Regions from separate parts of the Pseudoalteromonas sp. GutCa3 genome, predicted to be linked through region 2. Evidence: predicted binding sites of a transcription regulator. Region 2 holds the regulator's gene; the other holds the start of a gene.
What was found. Region 2 encodes sigma-54, which starts transcription at its own class of promoters, with help from an activator protein. Its sites were predicted from a motif close to GTTGGCACGNNNNTNGNNT; they were not measured.
Positions count from the first base shown of each region.

Region 1: CXF64_RS01040 (TorF family putative porin) is a predicted target of sigma-54. The motif match lies at 9,207-9,225, and genes of this name have one in related genera.

Region 1 covers NZ_PJBK01000014.1:4,652-16,163, forward strand. The annotation lists gene secY (preprotein translocase subunit SecY) at 1-572, opposite strand, end outside; gene rplO (50S ribosomal protein L15) at 583-1,017, opposite strand; gene rpmD (50S ribosomal protein L30) at 1,022-1,204, opposite strand; gene rpsE (30S ribosomal protein S5) at 1,207-1,713, opposite strand; gene rplR (50S ribosomal protein L18) at 1,723-2,073, opposite strand; gene rplF (50S ribosomal protein L6) at 2,083-2,616, opposite strand; gene rpsH (30S ribosomal protein S8) at 2,630-3,022, opposite strand; gene rpsN (30S ribosomal protein S14) at 3,044-3,349, opposite strand; gene rplE (50S ribosomal protein L5) at 3,360-3,899, opposite strand; gene rplX (50S ribosomal protein L24) at 3,916-4,230, opposite strand; gene rplN (50S ribosomal protein L14) at 4,241-4,609, opposite strand; gene CXF64_RS01015 (AsmA family protein) at 4,883-6,853, opposite strand; gene CXF64_RS01020 (hypothetical protein) at 7,087-7,518, shown strand; gene CXF64_RS01025 (helix-turn-helix transcriptional regulator) at 7,527-7,727, shown strand; gene CXF64_RS01030 (hypothetical protein) at 7,883-9,046, shown strand; gene CXF64_RS01040 (TorF family putative porin) at 9,324-10,010, shown strand; gene CXF64_RS01045 (YIP1 family protein) at 10,370-10,921, shown strand; gene CXF64_RS01050 (efflux RND transporter periplasmic adaptor subunit) at 10,978-11,512, shown strand, end outside.
Region 2 covers NZ_PJBK01000056.1:81,006-92,517, reverse strand. The annotation lists gene CXF64_RS09705 (YgiQ family radical SAM protein) at 1-1,527, shown strand, start outside; gene CXF64_RS09700 (protein disulfide oxidoreductase) at 1,985-2,536, opposite strand; gene mgtE (magnesium transporter) at 2,593-3,951, opposite strand; gene CXF64_RS09690 (HPr family phosphocarrier protein) at 4,082-4,354, opposite strand; gene rapZ (RNase adapter RapZ) at 4,397-5,242, opposite strand; gene ptsN (PTS IIA-like nitrogen regulatory protein PtsN) at 5,261-5,713, opposite strand; gene hpf (ribosome hibernation promoting factor) at 5,718-6,005, opposite strand; gene CXF64_RS09670 (RNA polymerase factor sigma-54) at 6,032-7,531, opposite strand; gene lptB (LPS export ABC transporter ATP-binding protein) at 7,601-8,326, opposite strand; gene lptA (lipopolysaccharide transport periplasmic protein LptA) at 8,323-8,868, opposite strand; gene lptC (LPS export ABC transporter periplasmic protein LptC) at 8,858-9,412, opposite strand; gene kdsC (3-deoxy-manno-octulosonate-8-phosphatase KdsC) at 9,409-9,960, opposite strand; gene CXF64_RS09645 (KpsF/GutQ family sugar-phosphate isomerase) at 9,961-10,932, opposite strand; gene CXF64_RS09640 (calcium/sodium antiporter) at 10,936-11,512, opposite strand, start outside.

The DNA.
Region 1 (11,512 bases), on a different contig from region 2:
CCAACAAATATTAGAACAGAGATACCGTTACCGATACCACGCTCTGTTATTTGTTCACCCAACCACATAAGGAACATAGTACCAGTTACTAAACTCACCACTGCGGTGAAATAGAAACCCATACCAGGGTTAACAACTAACCCCTCCATCATGCCCGGTAAGCTAGAAGCAATACCGATTGATTGAATAGTAGCTAGCACAAGCGTGCCATAGCGTGTGTACTGGCTAATTTTTTTACGCCCTTGCTCACCTTCTTTCTTAAGCTCTATAAACGGAGGATACATATGCGTTAATAGTTGCGTAATAATCGAAGCCGAGATATACGGCATAATACCCAGTGCTAACACTGAAGCTCGCTCAAGTGCACCACCACTGAACATGTTGAACATCTCAACAATGGTGCCCTTTTGTTGCTCGAAGAAATCGGCAAGTACAGCGGCGTCAATCCCAGGGATCGGCACAAATGAACCTAGACGGTAAATTATGATAGCACCCAATACGAAGAGTAATCGGCGCTTCAATTCCGAAAGTCCACCTTGTGCACTTTTTGTATCTTGACCTGGTTTAGCCATTAGTACTTCCTTAGTCTTCTACCTTGCCTCCGGCAGCTTCAATAGCTTCGCGAGCACCTTTAGAGGCTTTAAGGCCTTTAACGGTAACAGCGCGTGAAACTTCGCCAGATTTAACAACTTTAACGAAAAGAACGTTCTTTTTAACTAGACCAGCTGCTTGTAACGCGCTTAGGTCTACCACATCGCCTTCTACTTTAGCGATTTCAAAAAGGTTTATTTCTGCAGATACTAAAGATTTGCGAGAAGTAAAACCAAATTTAGGTAGACGACGTTGCATAGGCATTTGACCGCCTTCAAAACCAACGCGTACTTTGCCGCCAGAACGTGATTTTTGACCTTTGTGACCACGGCCGCCAGTCTTACCTAGACCAGAACCGATACCACGACCAACACGTTTTGGAGCAGTTTTTGAACCTGCAGCAGGTGAAAGTGTATTCAAATGCATCGAATTAACCCTCTACCTTAACCATGTAAGAAACCTTGTTTATCATACCACGTACACATGCTGTGTCTTCTAACTCAACAGTGTGGTTGATACGACGTAAACCAAGACCGCGTAATGTAGCTTTATGTTTCGGTAAACGACCGATAGAGCTTTTTACTTGTGTTACTTTTACAGTTTGATTTGCCATGGTTACCCCAGTATTTCGTCTACGCGAAGGCCACGTTTAGCAGCGATTGACTGTGGAGAATTCATATTCTCAAGAGCCGAAATCGTTGCACGTACCACGTTGATCGGGTTAGTAGAACCGTAACATTTAGAAAGTACGTTCTGCACACCAGTAACTTCTAGTACTGCACGCATAGCACCACCTGCAATGATACCAGTACCTTCAGATGCTGGTTTCATGAACACTAGTGAGCCAGCATGACGTCCCTTAACAGGATGCTGTAATGTGTTGCCATTTAGGTCTACGTTGATCATGTTACGACGTGCTTTTTCCATTGCTTTTTGAATAGCAGCTGGAACTTCACGTGCTTTACCATAACCGAAACCTACTTTACCTGCGCCATCACCAACTACAGTTAGTGCAGTAAAGCTAAAGATACGACCACCTTTAACTACTTTAGACACACGGTTCACCGCGATTAGCTTTTCAGCTAGATCAGGCTGTTGTTGCTTTGCTTCTACGTTAGCCATAGTCTACTCCTAGAATTGCAAACCGGCTTCACGCGCAGCATCAGCTAGCGCCTTCACACGGCCGTGATATTTAAAGCCACTGCGATCAAAAGCAATCTTTTCGATGCCTTTGTCAGCCGCACGTTCAGCAACCGCTTTGCCAACTGCTTGCGCAGCTTCAACGTTACCGGTGCCTTTAACTGTTTCGCTAATAGCCTTTTCAACAGTAGAAGCAGCAGCCAGTACATTACCCTCAGCATTTACTACTTGAGCGTATATGTGACGTGGCGTGCGGTGGATAACAAGACGCGTTGTGCCTTGTTCAATATAATTTCTACGAGTGCGTTTAGCACGACGTAGACGAGCTGTTTTTTTATCCATCGTCTTACCTTACTTCTTCTTAGCCTCTTTACGGCGTACATTCTCATCTGAATAACGAACACCCTTACCTTTATAAGGCTCAGGTTTACGGTATGCACGAATGTTAGCAGCTGTTTGACCAACTAACTGCTTATCTACGCCCTTAACTAGAACTTCTGTTTGGCTTGGAGTTTCAATCGTAATTCCTTCAGGAACTGCGAAATTAACTGGGTGTGAGAAGCCAAGAGTTAAATCTAATGTTTTACCCTTAGCTGCAGCACGGTAACCCACGCCTACTAACTGAAGTTTCTTCTCGTAACCTTCATGCGTACCAACAACCATGTTGTTGATTAGAGCGCGAGCAGTACCTGCTTGAGCCCATGCATTAGCTACGCCATCACGAGGTAAAGTAGTAATAACGTTGTCATTAACTTGTACTTCAACAGCGTTGTTGATAGTACGAGTAAGTTCACCGTTTTTGCCTTTAACTGTGATTTCCTGGCCTTTTAATGTAACTTCTACACCGGCAGGAACAGTAATTGGTGCCTTTGCTATGCGAGACATAGTTCCCCTCCGATTAAGCTACAAAACCAATGATTTCACCACCAACACCAGCACTACGTGCTGTGCGGTCTGTCATTAGGCCTTTAGAAGTTGATACGATAGCGATACCAAGACCACCCATTACCTTAGGTAATTGGTCACGTTTCTTATAGATACGTAGACCAGGGCGACTTACACGCTGGATATTTTCAATTACAGCTTTGCCTTCGAAGTACTTCAACTCGATAGAAAGCTCAGGTTTAGTTTCACCGTTAACGGCGAAATCTACGATATAACCTTCGTCTTTTAGTACTTTAGCTAATGCTACTTTCAGCTTTGAAGTTGGCATCGTTACAGATACTTTCTTCGCTGATTGACCGTTACGAATTCGTGTAAACAAATCCGCGATAGGATCTTGCAAGCTCATAGTCTTACTCCCATGATTCTATTACCAGCTAGCCTTTTTAAGGCCAGGAATTTCACCGCGCATAGCTGCTTCGCGAACTTTAATACGGCTCATGCCGAATTTGCGAAGGAAACCATGTGGGCGGCCCGTAATGTTACAACGATTACGTTGACGTGCAGGGCTAGAATCACGAGGTAAAGCTTGTAGCTTAAGTACCGCGTCCCAACGATCATCTTCAGATGTGTTAACATCACTGATGATAGCTTTTAGTGCCGCGCGCTTTTCAGCGAACTGAGCAACTAGTTTTGTGCGCTTTGCTTCGCGCGCTTTCATAGAATTCTTTGCCATAACCCTACCCTTATTTCTTAAATGGGAAGTTAAACGCTTCTAACAACGCACGGCCTTCCTCATCAGATTTCGCAGAAGTAGTGATAGTAATATCCATACCGCGTACACGGTCTACTTTATCGTAATCGATTTCTGGGAAGATGATTTGTTCACGTACGCCCATGCTGTAGTTGCCACGTCCATCAAAAGACTTAGCACTTACGCCACGGAAGTCACGAATACGTGGGATAGCGATTGATACCAAACGCTCAAAAAAGTCCCACATACGCTCGCCGCGTAGGGTTACTTTACAACCAATCGGGTAACCTTCACGCACTTTGAAGCCAGCAACAGATTTGCGTGCTTTAGTGATTAGAGGTTTCTGACCAGAGATTGCTGCTAGATCCGCTACTGCGTTATCTAAAATCTTCTTGTCAGCTAGGGCTTCGCCCACGCCCATATTCAATGTGATCTTTTCGATCTGAGGGACTTGCATGACAGAGCTGAAACCAAACTTCTCTTGAAGTTCCGCAACTACTTTGTCTTTATATACTTCATGCAGTTTCGCCATCATTCTACTCCAACTATTAGATAGTTTTACCAGTAGATTTAAAGATACGTAATTTCTTACCATCTTCAATCTTGAAACCTACACGATCAGCTTTACTCGTTTCCGAGTTGAAGATCGCAACGTTTGATGCATCCATAGATGCTTCTTTCTCAACAATGCCGCCAGCTTGGTTCAATTGTGGAACCGGCTTTTGGTGTTTCTTGATCAAGTTTATGCCTTCGACAAAGATTCGACCAGATTCAGTAACAACTGAAAGCACTTTTCCGCGCTTACCTTTGTCTTTACCTGCTAGTACGATTACTTCGTCATCACGACGTATTTTTGCTGCCATGATTGGCTCCTTACAGTACTTCTGGGGCTAGTGAAACGATTTTCATGAACTTATCATTACGAAGTTCGCGAGTCACAGGGCCGAAAATACGTGTACCAATTGGCTGCAAGTTATCATTTAAGATAACAGCCGCGTTGCTGTCAAAACGGATCAAAGAACCATCTGGACGGCGAACACCTTTTCTGGTACGCACAACTACCGCGTTTTTAACATCACCTTTCTTCACTTTACCGCGAGGAATAGCTTCTTTTACAGAAACTTTAATGATGTCGCCAATCGCTGCGTAGCGACGGTGTGAACCACCAAGGACTTTTATACACTGCACTTTGCGAGCGCCGCTGTTATCAGCAACTTCCAGCTGAGTTTGCATTTGGATCATGTTAATGACCTCCGGTGTAGTAATTACAACGTGTCTAAAATTCGTTTAAAAATCAGACATTTCGATTAAATCCCAATCAAAAAACAAACGAGTTGTCTCTTAAGGGCGGGCAATTGTACCAGCATTGAGGGGGTAGTGATAGGTTATTTTTTAATTAATTTAGAGCGTACGGTTATTAAAGTTGAGTAATTACGGCTATGTAGCTATTTTACAGGTGGTTACAAAACAAACAAGGCACTATATAAGTGCCTTGTTTGTTTTAACTATAGATGATTAACCGAATAAACCTTTTAATTTATCTTTAATCTTATCCTTTGCTTTGTCTTTGGCTTTTTCTTTTGCCTCATCAACCTTCTGCTTAGCTTCATCTTTAAGCGCATTGCCTACATCAAGCTTTATACCAACATCGTGGAAAGGCCCTTTTATACGTAGTGGTATTTTAAAACCAGTGCTGTCATCAGTGGTCCCCTGTCCTTCGATTGATCCAACTATGCCTGTAACCAAACGGTAATTAACTGTTGTTTGCGGTAAATCAACATCGCCTTCACCTGATATTCTAACGAGTGGGCTAATAAGTGATAAATCAGTATTTTTACCAACACCATTAGTAAAGTTAAAACTTCCCGTTAGTGCAGAGAAATCTGTTTGCTCTGATTCTTCAAACCCGGTATCCAGCCCTTCAGACGCAGCACCAAAGTTTCCTGAAATGAGTTCCTTACCTTTACGAACCATCTCAGCTATATTCGCACCTTTTACAGCTCCATCAGCAAACTCAAATTCAAGTTTTCCGTTAAGCGCACCAATAAACGACTTTTGACTTTGGCCAGTTGTGTTTAGGTTCCAATTTAAAGAACCCTTACCCATTAGCTTGTCAAAACCTGCCGCATCAGTTAATAAAGGCTGTGCATCTATACCAGCTAAGTCAAAGTTAGTTGATATTTTATAAGGCACTTGTTGTGCGTTTACATTAATAACGCCTTTACCTGACCCTTCATAAGCAGAAAAGCTATCTAGGCTTAGTTTTGCAACGCTATTTTTTAAAGCAACAGTAAATTGATTGGCGCCCAACTTAATATCGTTAGCTTTTAATCCACTTGAACGAATAACTACATTCGCATCTAGTGAATTTAACGCACTTAGATCAATTTTAGTGTCATCCCATACTATTGGCTCTGCAGGTTTATCATTTTGCTCTACTGGCTCTTCTTGTTTTGCTACTGCTTCAGGTAGGTACGGGTTTAAATCAAGCATACCTAAATCAATATCAGCATTTACAGCTAAACGCTTACCTAGGTTAAGCTCACTCTTACCTTTTATTTCCAATGCGTCTAACGTCGCAACTAAATCTTCTAAATTAAATTTCTCACCTGCTAGGTGCATTTTACCGTTTACACTAAATGCGTTAAAAGCATTGTCTTTAGCGTCTAACTCTACACCTTGCCATTTCGCAATACTTTTAACTGACTCACCGCTTAGTGATAACTGACCTTTAATATCTTGGCCTTGCCCAGCGATGCTCCCTTCGAACGTTAGATCAACTAAACGAGAATCTAAGGTTTGTTTAACATTAAAAGTAGCACCTTCAATTGCTTTAGCAGGAGTATCTAATTTTATATCAAGCTCAAAACGCTCCTGCATATAAGTAATACCCCCTTTTACTTCTAATGTTTTACGAAGTGATGGAAGTAAAATAGCGAGTTCTAAATCACTAATTTGTTGCTTAGCACCTGTTAGACCATCTAGATAAGTAAATGTGCCGCCATAAATAGCAACCTCACCTAACTCAATATCAAAGTTATCTGGAAGCTTTATCGCTTCACCTGATTGGCTTTGCTCTTTAGGTTGCTCTGCAACTGCATCAAACAACTGCCAATTAGCTTTACCATTTTTGTCAGTTTCTAATAGGATATTTGGTTCATTTATAACAAACTTATCTAATTTAAACTCACCACCAAATAATGAAAACCAAGGTATGTGTACAGCAAGCTGTTTCATACTCGCCATATCGGCGCGCGAACCTGATTCCATATTTGCAAAATGCACGTCGTTAAGTTCTAACTTTAATGCAGGGAATACGCTAAGTGTTTTATCACCTTTAATAGTAAGAGTGCGCCCAGTTGTTTGTTCTACCTGCTCAGACACTTTATTAAAAATAGTATCACTAGGGATTAAAAACGGTGCGGCAACAATTAGTGCTATACATAGTAAAAGTATTACACCTACAATTTTAAGTAAAGTTTTCATGATCGTCCTTTCAAACGTGCAAATAATGTTCTTATCATAGCGAGTGTTAGCCTTAAAATCATTGTAGTTGATGTAAAAAAGCCACTAAAACCATTTTACCTGTTATATATGAATCTTTCCTGAAACATTTTGATACCTTTAGGTTACAAATAAATATTGACCCGGTGATACCCCAAGGTTACATTGATACCCAGAGGTTACAAAAAATAAAATACTATTACAGGATGAATACTATGAAACAACAGGATATTAAAACTGAAGAACAATTTATGGGTCAAAACATATGGATTAGTTTAAGCGCAGGGATAGTTTGTTTACTTCTCTGTGTTTACTCACTAATAAAACAAGATCAACATATTGGAGGGCTTTTAACTGTTGGAATGGGCGTTTTTTTTTATATAGTTATAGTGATTATTTATCTCATTAAAGGGGGTTTTCCGTTAAAAATGTATTTTCAATACGCTTATAAAGATGAGTTTCTAAACACCATTGACACTAATGCATATAAACATACAAGTTTTGCATTTGGGTTTTGCCTTCTTGGTGTTTTTTATATAAGCGATGAAATACCTACCGAATTTTCGCATGCAACTATGGCAATATTCTACCTAGGTATCATGCTCTTGGTATATGGCGCTTCATTGCTTTGGCAAAATCGTGATTAGGAGAGGAAATGCAAAATAACATAGCAAAGTATCGAAAAGAGGCCGGGCTTTCACAGCAAGAACTTGCTGATGCTATTAACGTGTCGCGCAAAACAATAAGTACCGTAGAAACAAACCGGTTTACGCCGTCGGTAATAATTGCTCTAAAAATAGCAAAGCATTTTAATACCTCAGTTGAAAGCCTATTTGTACTGGATGAAAATGATTGATACATGTTAAAGCATTAGTCTCATTTTATTAGCAAAAATACTGATTTAGTCACTTCAATTACAACGTATGGAGGACAGCGCTGTTGTTATTAGCGTAATTGCGCTAAAATAGACCAGCAAAAAAATATATATCTAAACCGGAGATTCTACAAGGCATGAAAAAACTGCTAATTTCACCGTCAAAAATGACGCTAGGCGAACAAGAAAATCAAATCTATCAGAACATTCTGAAGCAATCTTCAGAGTTAAGCCTTAACCTTATGGCCGTGAAAGTAGAAAACCACCCTGATGATTTTTTACCTTGGTGTTACGAATTGCTAAGTGCAAGCAGAGATCGTATGAACTACGATTTGCTAGAGCCACAGCAGTTACCAGTACTTAAGAAGCTACACGATCAGCTTATTTCAGCTATCAGCTTTTTACAGGTTAAAACTTTACGTATTGCTCCGTGGCCTGTTGTAAGTGTATTTGTAGAACAACACAAAGACGTTATTGCACTTGATGAACAGCTTCGTTTGGTAGACTACATCAAAAGCATTCGTGAACAGTCTCTTAAAGATATGATTCCTGAAGACTTACTTGCGTTTAGCGGTAAGCACATGGCATCACTTGATCCAAGCACATACAACTTTGACGTTGAATGGTTTGCATCTACAAAGAGTGCAAAGAGCTTCCATCAAATGCTTGGTGATTTACCAGGTGCTTTTGACGATGCACTAGTGAATATTCCACTTGAAGGTGATATTACTCAATACGAATATCAACAATTTGTTGCTGCTTATTCAAAAATATTCACCGACAACAACGAAAAACCAACACTTGCGCCTGCAACACGACTGCTTGCAATGCGTCGCCCTGATTTATTTACTCCGATTACAAATAATCGATTAGATGCATTATGTGGTGCCCTTGGTGTTTCTAAACTTAAAAATAGTGATTTTGAGCGTTACTGGCAAGATATCGTAAAAGGTATTCAAGCTATGTCATGGTACAAAATGGCTAAACCTAGTAATGAGTTAGAAGAACAATTGGTTGCTATTAAAGCATTAATTCCATGTTTCTTTCACTACGCTGATGCTAAAACACCAGATAACTCTAACTACATTAAACTGCTAACCAAGCCTAAACGTACTACAACTACAACAGGTAAAACTCAGCGTAGAGGTAAAGAGTCTGCAGAAATTCTAGTAGACCGTGCACTTGCTGCTGACGATATTCCTGAGCATATTCGCAGTAAACGTGATTCAATTGTGAGTGAAGTACAAAAAGGTCGCAGCGTAAACGAAACAATTAGCCTTATGCGCACTATATTCGGTTAAAATCTTCTAATTTAGCCGTACTTTTATGGTGCGGCTAGGTTAATTTATGCACCAGCAATGTGCGCAACATCTTCCTTCATGTTATATCCCCATCCTATTCATAAAATTCAAGCTCATGTTTTTAATAAATAAAAAATAATTTTTAATAAAAAATAATGAAGCTGGCACATACAGTGCAATTATCCCGTTAGTTAAACAATAAAAAGCCGTCAGCCTAAAGGTTCCGATTACATAATAAAAACCTTGGCGAGCAAAAATCATATAACGGGAAATGGACATGCTAAAACTAAAAAAAACAATCGCTATCAGTGCTATAGCATTAATGGGCGCAACATCTTTAACGTCAACAGCCGTACATGCTGAAGTAACTGCTAATGCAGCGGCAACATCAAACTACTTATGGCGTGGTCAAGAGCAAACTGGGGGCGATGCAGCTATTTCAGGCGGTATTGATTACGCCAATGAATCGGGCTTTTATGCAGGTACTTGGGCTTCAAATGCATCGTGGGCAGATGAAATGACCTATGAGCTTGATTTATATGCAGGCTTTGGTGGCGACATTAACGAAAGCGTTAGCTACGATGTTGGCTATATTTATTACGCTTACCCAGATGCCGCTTCTGAAGCAGACGCAGATTTCTCTGAAATTTACGGTAGCATTAGTGTAGAAGGTTTTACATTTGGTGCTTCAGTACTTGCAACATCAGCTGCAAGTGGTGATGGTACAGACTTTGGTGATTCACTTTACCTGACAGCTGACTACGGTTTTGCTGTTGGCAGTAACGGCACTGAAATGGCACTTCACTTAGGCCATTACTCTGGTGATTTTATTGGCGATGACAATATTCTAGATTACGGTGTATCAATTTCGAAAGACGGTTTTACTTTTGGTTTGTCTGATACAGATATGGATGATTCAGATATTAAAGCTTACGTTGCTTATTCTGTAGACTTTAATTTATAAGAAAGAATGTGTTACTTGCTGCAACACGAAGGGCCTTTTGGCCCTTTTCTCGTTTTTGAATAAGACCCCTCACACCTGTTAACAAACCGTTACAATTGAATGAAAACAATACATACTTTTTCCTTTATTCTATAACTTAGTCACTGGGCATTTATAACTGCCTAGCCATAAAATAGGTATAAAGGAATAATAATGAAATCACCTAACGCTTTTAGCGCCCTACTCGATATTTATATAAATCCTAGTAAAGCTTTCAATGGTGTTGAACACGCCAAGGGTTGGTCATGGTTAGCATTTATATGTATTACCCTTGCTAGGCTAGTATCGCTAGTGTTTATATTTTTTACTCTAGTGTTGATATGCAGTTTTTGATTAATGAGCAAGTAGCAGCATCAAGTATAGATGCAACAATTGGCGAGCAAAAAGCAATTCGTCAAAGTATAGAGCTAAATGCAGAAAACCAAATTTGGTTTGCTCTGTTTGGCAGCGTAATGGGGCTAGCTATTATGAATGCACTCATGGCACTTTATTATATGCTTGTGGCTAAACAAGATCCTGAATCAGAACATAGCTACGGAGCTTGGTATGGATTCTCTACCTGGACAATGATGCCAGTTGTTATTTCAAGCCTAGGCACAATTGCTCTTGTACTAAGTGCAAGTACAGATCAAATATCTCAACAAGCCGTATTTAGCTACGCATCTATTAACCAATTAATAATAGGACTTGAAATTGGCCATCCTTTTTATAGCTTATTAGAATCAATAAACTTATTTAGCTTTTGGAGCATTGCGCTGGGAATGATCGGCTTAAAATGCTGGACTAATTTTTCAACTAACAAAGCACTCCTATTCTCTGCACTTCCTTCAATCATTATTTTTGGTATTTGGGCAGTCATTGCAGCAATGTAACCACTAGATGGGGGTATGTATTGCCTCCGCATTACTTAATTCACGGATAGATAAAAATGAAAAAAGCAATAATCATCACACTCGCTGTAGGCGCATTTATAGCCCTAATTGTGTCAAAGCAAATCTCTGGCGATGAAAAGCAAGCCGAAGTAAATATTGCTCAAGTAGAGCTTGGCGACATTGCTGACTCAATAATGGCTTCAGGTAATTTAGTTTTTAATACACAAGTGCAATTACGCTCTGAAGTGACAGGCCGAGTAGATAAAATATTTGTTCAAGAAGGCCAAGGAGTGAAACAAGGTGACATGTTAATGCGCCTTGATACAACCGCTTTTGAATCTGAAGTTACCCGTAGTAAAGCAATCCTTCGCGCCACAGAAATTGAAATTAAACATAGTAGAACACGCCTAACTAATCTAGAACGACAACTTAAAAGACAAAAAGACTTATACGATGTCGGTTTAGGTAATCAAGAGAGCTATGAGAACATTGAGAGCGCACGCGATCTGGCTAAAATCGATATTGAATCACGAATAGAGTCGTACAACCAAGCACAAGCATCACTACAAATTGCGCAAGATCGCTTAAGTA
Region 2 (11,512 bases):
CGCGGCACGGCTGTTATCAGAAAAGAACCTTTACCAGGTTGGCGTGGAAGTGACTCCACCGCTATAGATAAAATTGGTAAAATCGACCCTATTCCAAATCCATACGGCGCTGATGATGTTGGCTGCAGTAAATCTGAATTTAAACAAGCGGGTATAGACTTAAAGGCAGAAGCTGCAAAACCAATTATGGTTCAGCCTGCGCGACCTAAACCGTGGGAAAAAACTTACGTTAAGTTACCTGCTTATGAGCAAGTAAGTGTTAACAAACCTTTATACGCCCACGCTTCGCGTATTTTACATCAAGAAACAAATCCTGGTTGTGCAAGAGCACTGTTTCAGCGACACGGCGATCGTTCTATTTGGGTAAACCCGCCAGCATACCCATTAGAAACACATGAGATGGATGCTGTGTTTGGTTTACCGTATCAGCGTATTCCTCACCCAAGTTACGGCGACTCTAAAATTCCTGCTTACGACATGATCAAAACGTCAGTTAATATTATGCGCGGTTGTTTTGGTGGTTGTTCGTTTTGCTCAATTACGGAGCATGAAGGGCGTATTATTCAAAGTCGTTCGCAAGAATCAATTATTGAAGAAATTGAACAGATTAGAGATAAAGTGCCCGGCTTTACTGGTGTTATTTCTGATTTAGGTGGCCCAACGGCAAATATGTATAAACTGCGTTGTACGAGCAAAAAGGCAGAAAGTACCTGTAGACGTTTATCATGTGTGTATCCTGAAATTTGTAAGCATATGGATACAGATCATACGCCAACAATAGACTTATACAAAAAAGCACGTGAAGTTAAGGGTATCAAAAAGGTATTGATTGCTTCTGGTGTTCGTTACGACTTAGCTGTACGCGACCCCCGTTACGTTAAAGAATTAGTAACGCATCATGTAGGTGGCTACTTAAAAATAGCCCCAGAGCATACAGAGGATGGTCCATTATCAAAAATGATGAAACCAGGTATGGGGGCGTACGATCAATTTAAAGAATTATTTGATAAGTACTCTAAAGAAGCCGGTAAAAAGCAGTATTTAATTCCTTACTTTATATCTGCTCACCCAGGGACAAAAGATGAAGACATGGTAAACATGGCTTTATGGCTTAAATCAAACGACTTTAAGCTTGATCAGGTACAAAATTTTTACCCATCACCGATGGCTAATGCGACGACTATTTACCACACAGAAATGAACTCTTTACGTAATATAAAAAATAATACAGAAGTTGTTCCAGTACCTAAAGGTGCTCGTCAACGTAGATTACATAAAGCTATTTTACGCTACCATGATGCAGCAGGTTGGCCGATGATACGTGAAGCACTGCGTAAAATGGGTAAAGCTAATTTAATTGGTAAAGGGCCTAACTGTTTAGTGCCTGAAGAAGGGCGTGATGAAAAAGCAGGTAAAGGTGGCAGTAAAGGCGGACGTCCTGCACTAACGCGACATACCGGCTTTAGCCAATTTAAAAAGGCAAACACTAAACCAAAAGTAGGCGGTAATCGTCAAAGTACACGTTAGTGATTCAATCTATTAATAACTAGGGCGTGTTGATCTTTGGTGGGTGAATTTGCAGCAGTATGTTTGGTTTTTAGGCAAGGCGGAGCCTATGTAGTGTGGTTATTCCCCATGAATAGGCGATAACGCAGCATAAATACCAAACATGCGCTGCCCTTTGGGTTCTTTCTAGGGACGATTAACTCTTTGTTGCTCGGTTTTTACTTAGCCCACTAGGTTACAAACCTCGCGCCGCGATTTAATCGCCCCTAGATTGAACAAATTTCAATCCACAAAGATCAACACGCCCTAGTAGATTAGTTTAATTACGCTAAGGGTTTTTAAACCCTTTTAATGCGTAAATTAAGTAAACCTTGCTCTTTATTGGCTATATTATTGTAGGTAATAAAGAGCGAGCTTTTAGAACCCTCTTTTGAGATAGCACGTATTTAGTGCCTATATACTTGCAGTTAGTTTTTTCTTAAAACGTTGATGATAACCACAAACGTAATTTAAGTGACCATAACGGCTGAATGCCTGTTAGCCCTTGCGTCATTTTATTATCTTTTAAAATTATATAGGAAGGCGTGACTTGCCCCTGCCAATCGGCAAATATCTCACCGTGTTGATCGTTGACAGTGGTAAAACTGTAGCCTTGCTCATTTAGATACTCATGTAGTTTTTGATCCGAACCTGATTTTATTGCGATGCTAACCACAGGGTAGTTATTCTCGTTTGCGAGTTCGTTTATGGCAGGGGAGGTAATACTACAAATAGGGCACCAAGTTCCCCAAAAATAGACAAGTGTTGGTTTATCTTGGCTCATTGCTGACAAATCAATGTTTTGCCCTTTATAATCTATTAATTGTAATTGAGGATTTGCTGGCATAACAGGTTGTCGCCACCAATTGACAGCGTTATAAATTACGAAAAATATGAAACCATATATCAACACACTTTTTAATATTGATAGGCCTTTTTGTTTTGGCGTTTTTTTAGGTGTGTCTTTTTTATTTTTGGTATCCGTTGTCATAGTTGCAGCTTTACCCTAAGTGTTTTTTACTTTAGTTATTTGCAAAGGTTTCTAATTTAAACCAGCAACCAACTAGCAGTACCTAAAAAGGCGAATATACCCACAATATCTGTCACCGTGGTTAGCACCACACTCCCTGCAAGAGCTGGGTCTATATTCATTCTTTTAAGAATAATAGGGATACTCGCACCAGCAACACCTGCCACCACTAAGTTCATAAACATAGCGAAGGCGAGTACGCCACCAAGCATAAAGTCCCACTGCCATAGGGCAATAACACCTGCTATTAACAACGACCACAAAACACCGTTTAACGCGCCAATAGCAAGCTCTTTCATCATCAAGAAACGTTGGTTTGTTTGATTTATATGACCTACCGCAATACCACGAATAACAAGCGTTAATGATTGGCTACCTGCAACACCGCCCATAGAAGGGACAATACCGTTAAGTACAGCTAAAATAGGTAAAACATCTAAAGTGCCTTCAAAAAAGCTAGCTACAAAAGCAGCTGCAAGTGCAGTTAGTAAGTTGACACCTAACCAAACTGAGCGTTTTTTAGAGCTTTTTAGTACTGGCGCAAAGGTATCTTCTTCATCATCAAGGCCGGCTAAGCCCAATAAACTATGCTCAGCATCTTCTCGGATTACGTCAACGATGTCATCGATAGTGACACGACCAAGGAGCTGATCGTTATCATCAACTACGGGGGCCGATATCCAATTATGACGTTCAAATAATTGCGCGACTTCACTTTCATCCATTGAGATTGGAATGGATTCACAATCTTCATCCATTAAATCGCGAACAATCTTTTCTGGCGGGTTAGTTAATAATGTACTCAGCGATAAAGCGCCTATAAAGCAGTTATGCTTATCAACAACGTACAAGTCATCGGTACCTTCTGGTAACTCGCCACGTAGCCTAATATACCTAAGTACAACATCAAGCGTAACGTCAGGGCGAATGGTCACTGTATCGGTGTTCATTAGCGCGCCAGCAGAACGCTCTTGATACGAAAGTGCTTGTGTTGCACGTTCACGGTCTTGAATGTCCATCGCACTAACAACGTCTTTATAAACGGTGTCCGGCAGACTACGTAATACTTCACCTAAGTCATCGTGGCCCATATCTTCGGTTGCGGCTGCAATGTGCTTAGGTTCCATTTGGGCAATAATGCCTAAACGAACATCTTCTGATAGTTCTTCAAGAACATCACCTTGCACATCAGGATCAACCAACTGCCAAAGGAGTCGGCGAATTTTATGTGGTGATGATTCTAATAATAATGCGGTATCACAAGGAGCTGTTTTTGCGAGCATGCGCCTAACTTGAACAAATTGACCACTATTGAGTGACTTAGTCACCTGTTTTAGTTGCTGTAGTGGGTAATCTTGTTCAAAAGCTTCAGGCATTGGCGTCCTTTATAAATTTTTATATTACTTTATGGGGAGAGGTGAGTTAACTGGCGTCACTAACCGTATTTATTTTATATATCTGTTTTAGTTGGGGCATTAGTAATGCGAGCATTATTTTTATAACTGTTTATTCTTGTTCATTAAAACGTTGTGCTATTAATTCTCCAACAGCATGTAAAGCTTGCTCAGAATCGGGGCCTTTACATACAACTTTTACTTCTTTGCCTTGGCTACTTTCAAGTAGCATTAGTGCAAGTACGCTATCGCCTGCGGCTTCTTTGTCATCTTGAAATAATGTAATTGTCGCATCAAACTGCACTGCTAATTGGGCAAGCACGGTGGCTGCTCTGGCGTGCAATCCTAATTTGTTTTTTATTAAAAAAGTGTCTTCACAATGCATAACTTACTCTACTTAAGCTGAACAGGTGATTATTCAGCTATATTATTTTTCTTGTTCGCGATGGCGAATTTTTACATTGGGATGTGTCATTGCAAAACTTTCACCGATAGTTTGCGCTAAATATACAGAGCGGTGTTGTCCGCCTGTACACCCAATGGCAATGGTTAAATAACTGCGGTTATTTCGCTCTAAGTGCGGTAACCACGTTTGTACAAATGTTTGAATTTGCCATGTGAATTTTTGCACTATGCTGTGATTGGCCAAATAATCTTTAACAGGTTGATCTAACCCATTTAAAGGTTTTAATTCAGGTTCCCAATGTGGATTTGGTAAAAAGCGTGCATCAAATACATAATCTGCTTCTTTTGGTATGCCGTGTTTAAAACCAAACGATTCAAACGTGACAATCAGTTGTTTATCTTTTTTACCTAAAATCTTTTCACGAATAGATTCAGCGAGTTGATGAACACTCAAATCAGTCGTGTCTATCATAAAGTCGGCGCGGGTGATTAATACATCAAGTAATTCTTTTTCTTTTTTGATGGCTAAATCAAGAGGCAACGAGTCAATTGATAGTGGGTGTAATCTACGAGTTTCAGAAAAACGTTTGATCAATGTTTGATCGTCGCTATCTAAATAAAATAACGTAGGTTTTGCAAAGCCAGGCAAGTATTCAAGAATATCGTTAAATTCATCCTGTTGTTTAGGGATGTTACGCACATCAATGCTAACAGCAATTTTATCGTAGCTATCAGACACACTGCGAACTAATGAAGGAAGCAAGTTAACTGGAATATTATCTACGCAATAATAACCTAAATCTTCTACAACGCGTAAAGCAACCGACTTTCCAGAACCAGAACGGCCGCTTATGATAATTAACTCCATTTAACACCCTTTATAAAACTATGATTGATTGACAATAACTTGGTAAAGCTCAGTATCTGATTTTGCACTGCGTAACTGTTTACAAAAATCTTTGTTGTTTAGTTTATCAGCAATGGTTGCTAGAGTCTTTAAGTGCTGCTGGTTATCGCCATCTGGTACGATGAGTGCGACGAAAATATCAACAGGGCGATTATCGATTGCATCAAAATTTATTGGAGTTTCGCTAACGAGTACTAAAGCCAAAGGCTCTTCTGCACCGCTCATTCTTCCATGAGGAATGGCAATGCCACGCCCTATACCTGTACTACCCAATTTTTCTCTGCTCATTAAAGCATTAAGAATATCTTGTTGCGGTAAATACGGAAGTTTGTCGTGAGCAAGTTCGCTAATGAACTCTAAAATTCTTTTTTTGCTATTAAAAAGGACCGCAGCTTTGCTGCAGTCCTGGCATATAAGTGAGCTTAATTTCATCATATTAGTGTCGAGCAAGCTTCTCTTTGTGTTTAATTACTTGTCGATCGAGCTTGTCGATCAACGAGTCAATGGCGGCATACATATCTTGATGTTCTGTAGAGGCAAATAGCTCAGCACCGCTTACGTGTATGGTGGCTTCTGCTTTTTGATTTAATTTTTCTACATCGAGAATGACATGAACATTATTAATATGATCAGAGTGTCTTTCTAGCTTCGCAAATTTGGTATTAATATAGTCTCTTAGTGAATCGGTTAATTCTACGTGACGACCAGTTAAGTTTAGTTGCATAAGCATTACCCTCTTTTTTTTGCGTCTTAAATCAAACTTTTACGCTGATTTGACGGTGGAATAGCCAGAGATTCGCGGTATTTTGCGATTGTACGTCTCGCTACTTTAATTCCTTGCTCAGCCAATATATCCGCTATTTTGCTATCACTCAATGGTTTTGCTGAGTTTTCTGCTGCGATTAATTTTCGGATAAGCGCACGGATTGCTGTAGATGAACATTCCCCCCCGTTTTCGGTGCTTACATGGCTTGAGAAAAAATATTTAAGCTCAAATATACCACGGGGTGTGTGCATATACTTTTGGGTTGTTACGCGCGAAATTGTTGATTCGTGCATTTCTACCATTTCAGCAACATCATTTAAAACCATTGGTTTCATGGCTTCAGGACCGTGTTCAAAAAAGCCTTGTTGTTGCTTAACAATACAATTTGTTACTTTTAATAGCGTGTCGTTTCTACTTTCTAAGCTTTTAATAAACCATTTAGCTTCTTGTAAATGCGAGCGAATAAACTGGCTGTCACCACTGGATTTTACAGTGCGAGACATTGCCGCGTATTGGCTATTAACACGAATTTTAGGCATGCTATCTGGGTTTAACTCAACAACCCAGCGGCCTTTAATTTTTTTAACTGACACATCAGGAATAACATACTCAGATTCTTCTCTTACAATAGTATCTGCAGGTTTAGGGCTAAGAGTATGTATTAATGTCATTACTTCTTTAAGCTCTTCTTCTTTGAGCTTAGTTTTCTTCATTAATGTACGATAGTCACGAGCAGCTAATAAATCAATATGCTCGGTTAAAATCATTTTTGTTTCATTAATGTAAGGTGTTTCTTTATCAAACTGGTTAAGCTGAATACACAAACACTCTTGTAAACTACGTGCAGCAATACCAACAGGATCAAACAGTTGGATGCGTTTTAATACAGCTTCAATTTCATCAAGTTCGACTTCGTTATCATCTTCGTTTTCTTGATTAAAGCTTTCTAAAATCTCTTCGCAGCTTAGTGTTAAAATACCTGAATCATCGACGGCTTCTACAATCGCAATAGCAATAGCTTCGTCTGTAGGGCTAAATGGCGTTAGTTGTAACTGCCACATTAAATACTCATGGAGCGTTTCAGTAGAGGCGCCTTGGTATATTGATTCGTCTTCAGGCATCGGACCCGATGATGCTGCTGGGGCGGCACTCATGTACTCATCCCAACTAACATCCATAGCCATGTCGTCACTTAGCGTGTCTTTTGCAAGTGCTTCACCACTATCTTGTTCGTATTCGCTTGGAGCATCATCGGCAGATGCGCTAACAGTTATGTCATCTGTATCTGCTTTTTGCTCGTTTTTACCTGCAGCGTCTTCTGAATAGTCTGCTTCTTCAACCTCTAATAGCGGGTTGCTGTCGAGAGCTTCTTGTATTTCTTGCTGGAGATCCAATGTACTGAGTTGCAACAAACGAATAGCTTGTTGCAGCTGTGGAGTCATTGTAAGTTGCTGGCCCATGCGCAGCTGTAGTGATTGCCTCATGTATCTCTAACAATCCTTTTATGTTGTTATAATTAATACTAGCAGATGCTTAAAGACATGGCGTAAATGTTACAGCCTAAATTGCTCGCCTAAGTAAACATCGCGTACTGTTTTATCATTTAATACGTGTTCTGGAGTACCTGATGCAATCAGCTCCCCATGAGAAACAATGTAGGCTTTTTCACAAACATCAAGGGTTTCTCTTACGTTATGATCGGTAATTAATACACCAATCCCACGATTTTTAAGATGTTCTATTATTTTCTTTATATCTAATACCGAAATAGGGTCAACACCTGCAAATGGTTCATCCAGTAATATAAATTTAGGATCTGCTGCCAGCGCACGTGCTATTTCAACACGACGACGTTCGCCTCCTGACAATGCCATACCTTGGCTATCACGAATGTGTTGTATGCTAAATTCATCTAATAATTTATCGAGAGTGTCTTCTCTAGCTTGTTTATTTAACTCTTTGCGCGTTTCTAAAATGGCCATTAAGTTTTGATAAACAGTCAGCTTTCTGAATATTGAAGACTCTTGCGGTAAGTAGCCAATGCCTAATCTAGCACGACTATGCATAGGTAAAAGAGTAATATCGTTATCGTCTATCGATATTTTACCTTTGTCGCTAGGTACAAGTCCTACTATCATATAAAACGTGGTAGTTTTACCTGCGCCGTTAGGGCCAAGTAAGCCAACAATACTGCCAGCTTTGACTTCAAGGCCGACGTTTTTTACAACTTCACGGCCTTTATAGCTCTTTGCTAATAGCTCTGCTTTTAATGTGCTCATGGTTGACCTTTGTCGCTTTTTTTACTTTTTTTAGTCTCGATTGGCACTAAAATTGTGTGAACGCGGTCAGTTGAGTTTTCATCTTTTTCGGCACTGATTAGCTGCTGCTCTATATCGTAGGTAATGCTTTTAGCATTTATTTTTTGTCCCGCTTGCGATACTTGTGCATTACCAACAAGCGTTAAAAAACGCTTAGATACATCATAACGTACTTCGTCAGCACTGGCGCTCATAGTCGTGCCATCTGATTGCTTTTCTTCAAAGTGCGCAGGGCTACCTGTAGCAATTAATAATTGTTTATTATCACCAAGTTCATCGCGTTTATGTACTTCTAAGCGGTCGGCTGTGATACGGCGATTACCGTGAATAATTTCAACATTTTTCTCAAAAATCCCGACATTAGCTTTTAATTGACCTTCTTGCTTATCGGCGCTTATTGAAATTTGATTTGCAGTCGGTTGCGTGTTTTGCTCTGCAGCATTACTATTAAACGCTAGTATAAGTGTAGGAATAATAAGTGATTTTAATATTTTATTGGTCATAATATATGGTTCGCGTATGGTTAATTAGTTTTATCACTTCGGTTTTTAAGTCGGCTTCTAGGCCTTTACCAGTGATTTTTAAATTGGGTCCAGTGATGATAACGGGTTGCTCCGAACGCATTGTTAATAGCTTTATATCTACCTGAATATTATCAGCATTGATTTTGTCTATCATGGCGTTATCGGTTAAGTTTTTGGCAACCACATTGCCTTCTAAAATTAATTGTTTGTCTTCGTATAATGTTGCTTCGTCTGCATTTATTTGCCACGTTTGCTTTTCGTTATATAAAGTAAAAATAGGTTTTTCAAAAAACGTAAAACCTAATTGTTGATATAGCTCCATTTTAGCCGCAGTGACTTTGTGGCTAATTTTACCTTGTTCGTCATAGGCTGTTTGTTTGAGTTCAATGGCTATGTAATCAGGCTTGGCAATAACTTCAGGCTCAGTCTGAGGCACAATATTTGTTTGTGTAAAATAAGGGTACCAAAGCCAAACCATACAGCTAATGAATAAAACGCTTAATATTATGCGCGCTGCATTCATGAACTAGTGCCTTGTGTAGTCAATGCTTTACCATTTTCAAGCATAAGTAAGTCGGTGAGCTCTCTTACTGCACCAAAGCCGCCAGGCATTTGCGTTACATAGTGTGATAAACGTTTAATAAGTGGATGGGCATCATTTACTGCAACAGCAAAGCCGACTAATTCCATAACGGGCATGTCAGGACCATCATCACCGATATAAGCAATTTGTTCATCGCTAAGGTTGAGTTTGTCTTTTAATTCTTGATAGGCAATGAGCTTATTTTCTTGGCCTTGATAAATATGCTGTACGGTTAAGCTGCTCATACGTTGTTGCACTATTTGTGAATGACGACCAGTAATTACAGCCACTTCAAAGCCACTGTTTATAAGCGCTTTAATGCCAAAACCATCTTTTGTATTAAATGCTTTTAGCTCTTCACCTTGATTACCAAGGTAAATACGGCCATCAGAAAATACACCATCAATATCGCATATAAGTAGTTTTACTTTTTTAGCGCGTGCTTTTGCATCATCGCTCAGCGGTTGATAGAGTTCTTCAAATTGCATTTATAACACTCCTGCTTTTAATAGGTCTTGCATGTTTAATGCGCCAATAGGTTGGTTTTTCTCATTGACGACGATTAAGCCATTTATACGTTTGTGTTCCATAATATTAAGCGCTTCAGCGGCTAAAATATCTTGTGTAGCCGTAGTGCATGACTTAGTCATAACAACATCTATTTGTGTTGTATGAATATCAATTCTTTGTTCTAAAATACGACGCAAATCGCCATCGGTAAATAATCCCACGAGTTGCTGATTTTCATCAACAATGGCTGTCATGCCTAAACCTTTAGCAGACATTTCAATAAGGGCGTCTTTAACTGTTTGTGAAACGCTAATAATAGGTGTATTTGCGCCGCTGTGCATAACATCTTTTAAAGTAAGTAATAAGCGCTTGCCTAAACTACCACCTGGGTGAGATAGCGCGAAGTCATCAGCTGTAAAGCCGCGAGCTTCTAATAATGCAACTGCCATGGCATCGCCCATCGCAAGCGTTGCAGTGGTACTTGATGTAGGAGCTAGACCCAATGAACAGGCTTCTTTTTCTACTTTAATACACACATGTACATTAGCAAGGGTCGCCATGGTTGATTGCGTATTGCCAGTCATCGATATCATTTTGGCACCAAGTCGTTTTAAAACAGGAATGATATTTAAAACTTCGCTGGTCTCCCCTGAATTGGAAATAAGCATAACTACGTCATTTTTAGTGATCATACCTAAATCACCATGACTTGCTTCACCAGGGTGAACAAAAAATGCTGGACTGCCAGTACTTGCAAGGGTTGCCGCTATTTTATTGCCAATATGACCTGATTTACCCATACCAATGACAATAATACGGCCTTCGCAGTCGTACATTAATTGGCACGCGTTATGAAAATTTTCATCTACATATTGTGCAATATCACTAAGTGCTTGGCGCTCAACATCTAAAACGCGAAGGCCTTGTTCAATAAAATTTAGCGTTGCCATCATTTACCCTACTTGACTAAAAATATACCCTTGGTAACCCAAAAACGCTATTAGCAATAAGCCGCCTTCTACTCTATTGATACGTTGGGTGCCTCTAAAGTTCAATGACATAATAATGAGAGCAAGTGTTGCACCAATCATAATTAATACGTCTCGGCTTACTAATGATGGGTCAATGGCAGAAGGGTTAATAATACCGGCAAGTGGTAATACCGCTAGAATATTAAATATGTTTGAGCCAACAATATTACCTAGTGCTAAATCATCTTCATTTTTAAGTACACCTGCAACCGAAGCGGCAAGTTCAGGCAAACTAGTACCGATGGCAATAATTGTTAAGCCAATGACTAAGTCGCTTAAGCCGAAGTATTTAGCAATATCGACAGCCGAACCTATTAAAAAATGAGAACTAACAGGTAGGAGTATCATGCCGACAACTAACCAAAATACCGCTTTTTTCGTAGGTACATCGTTAGGGACGTCGTCGCAGGCTTCTGACACAAATGGATCATCTTGGTTTTTCGCACGCATAGATACAATAATTAACCCACCGATGAATACGATAAAGCCAACCAAAAGC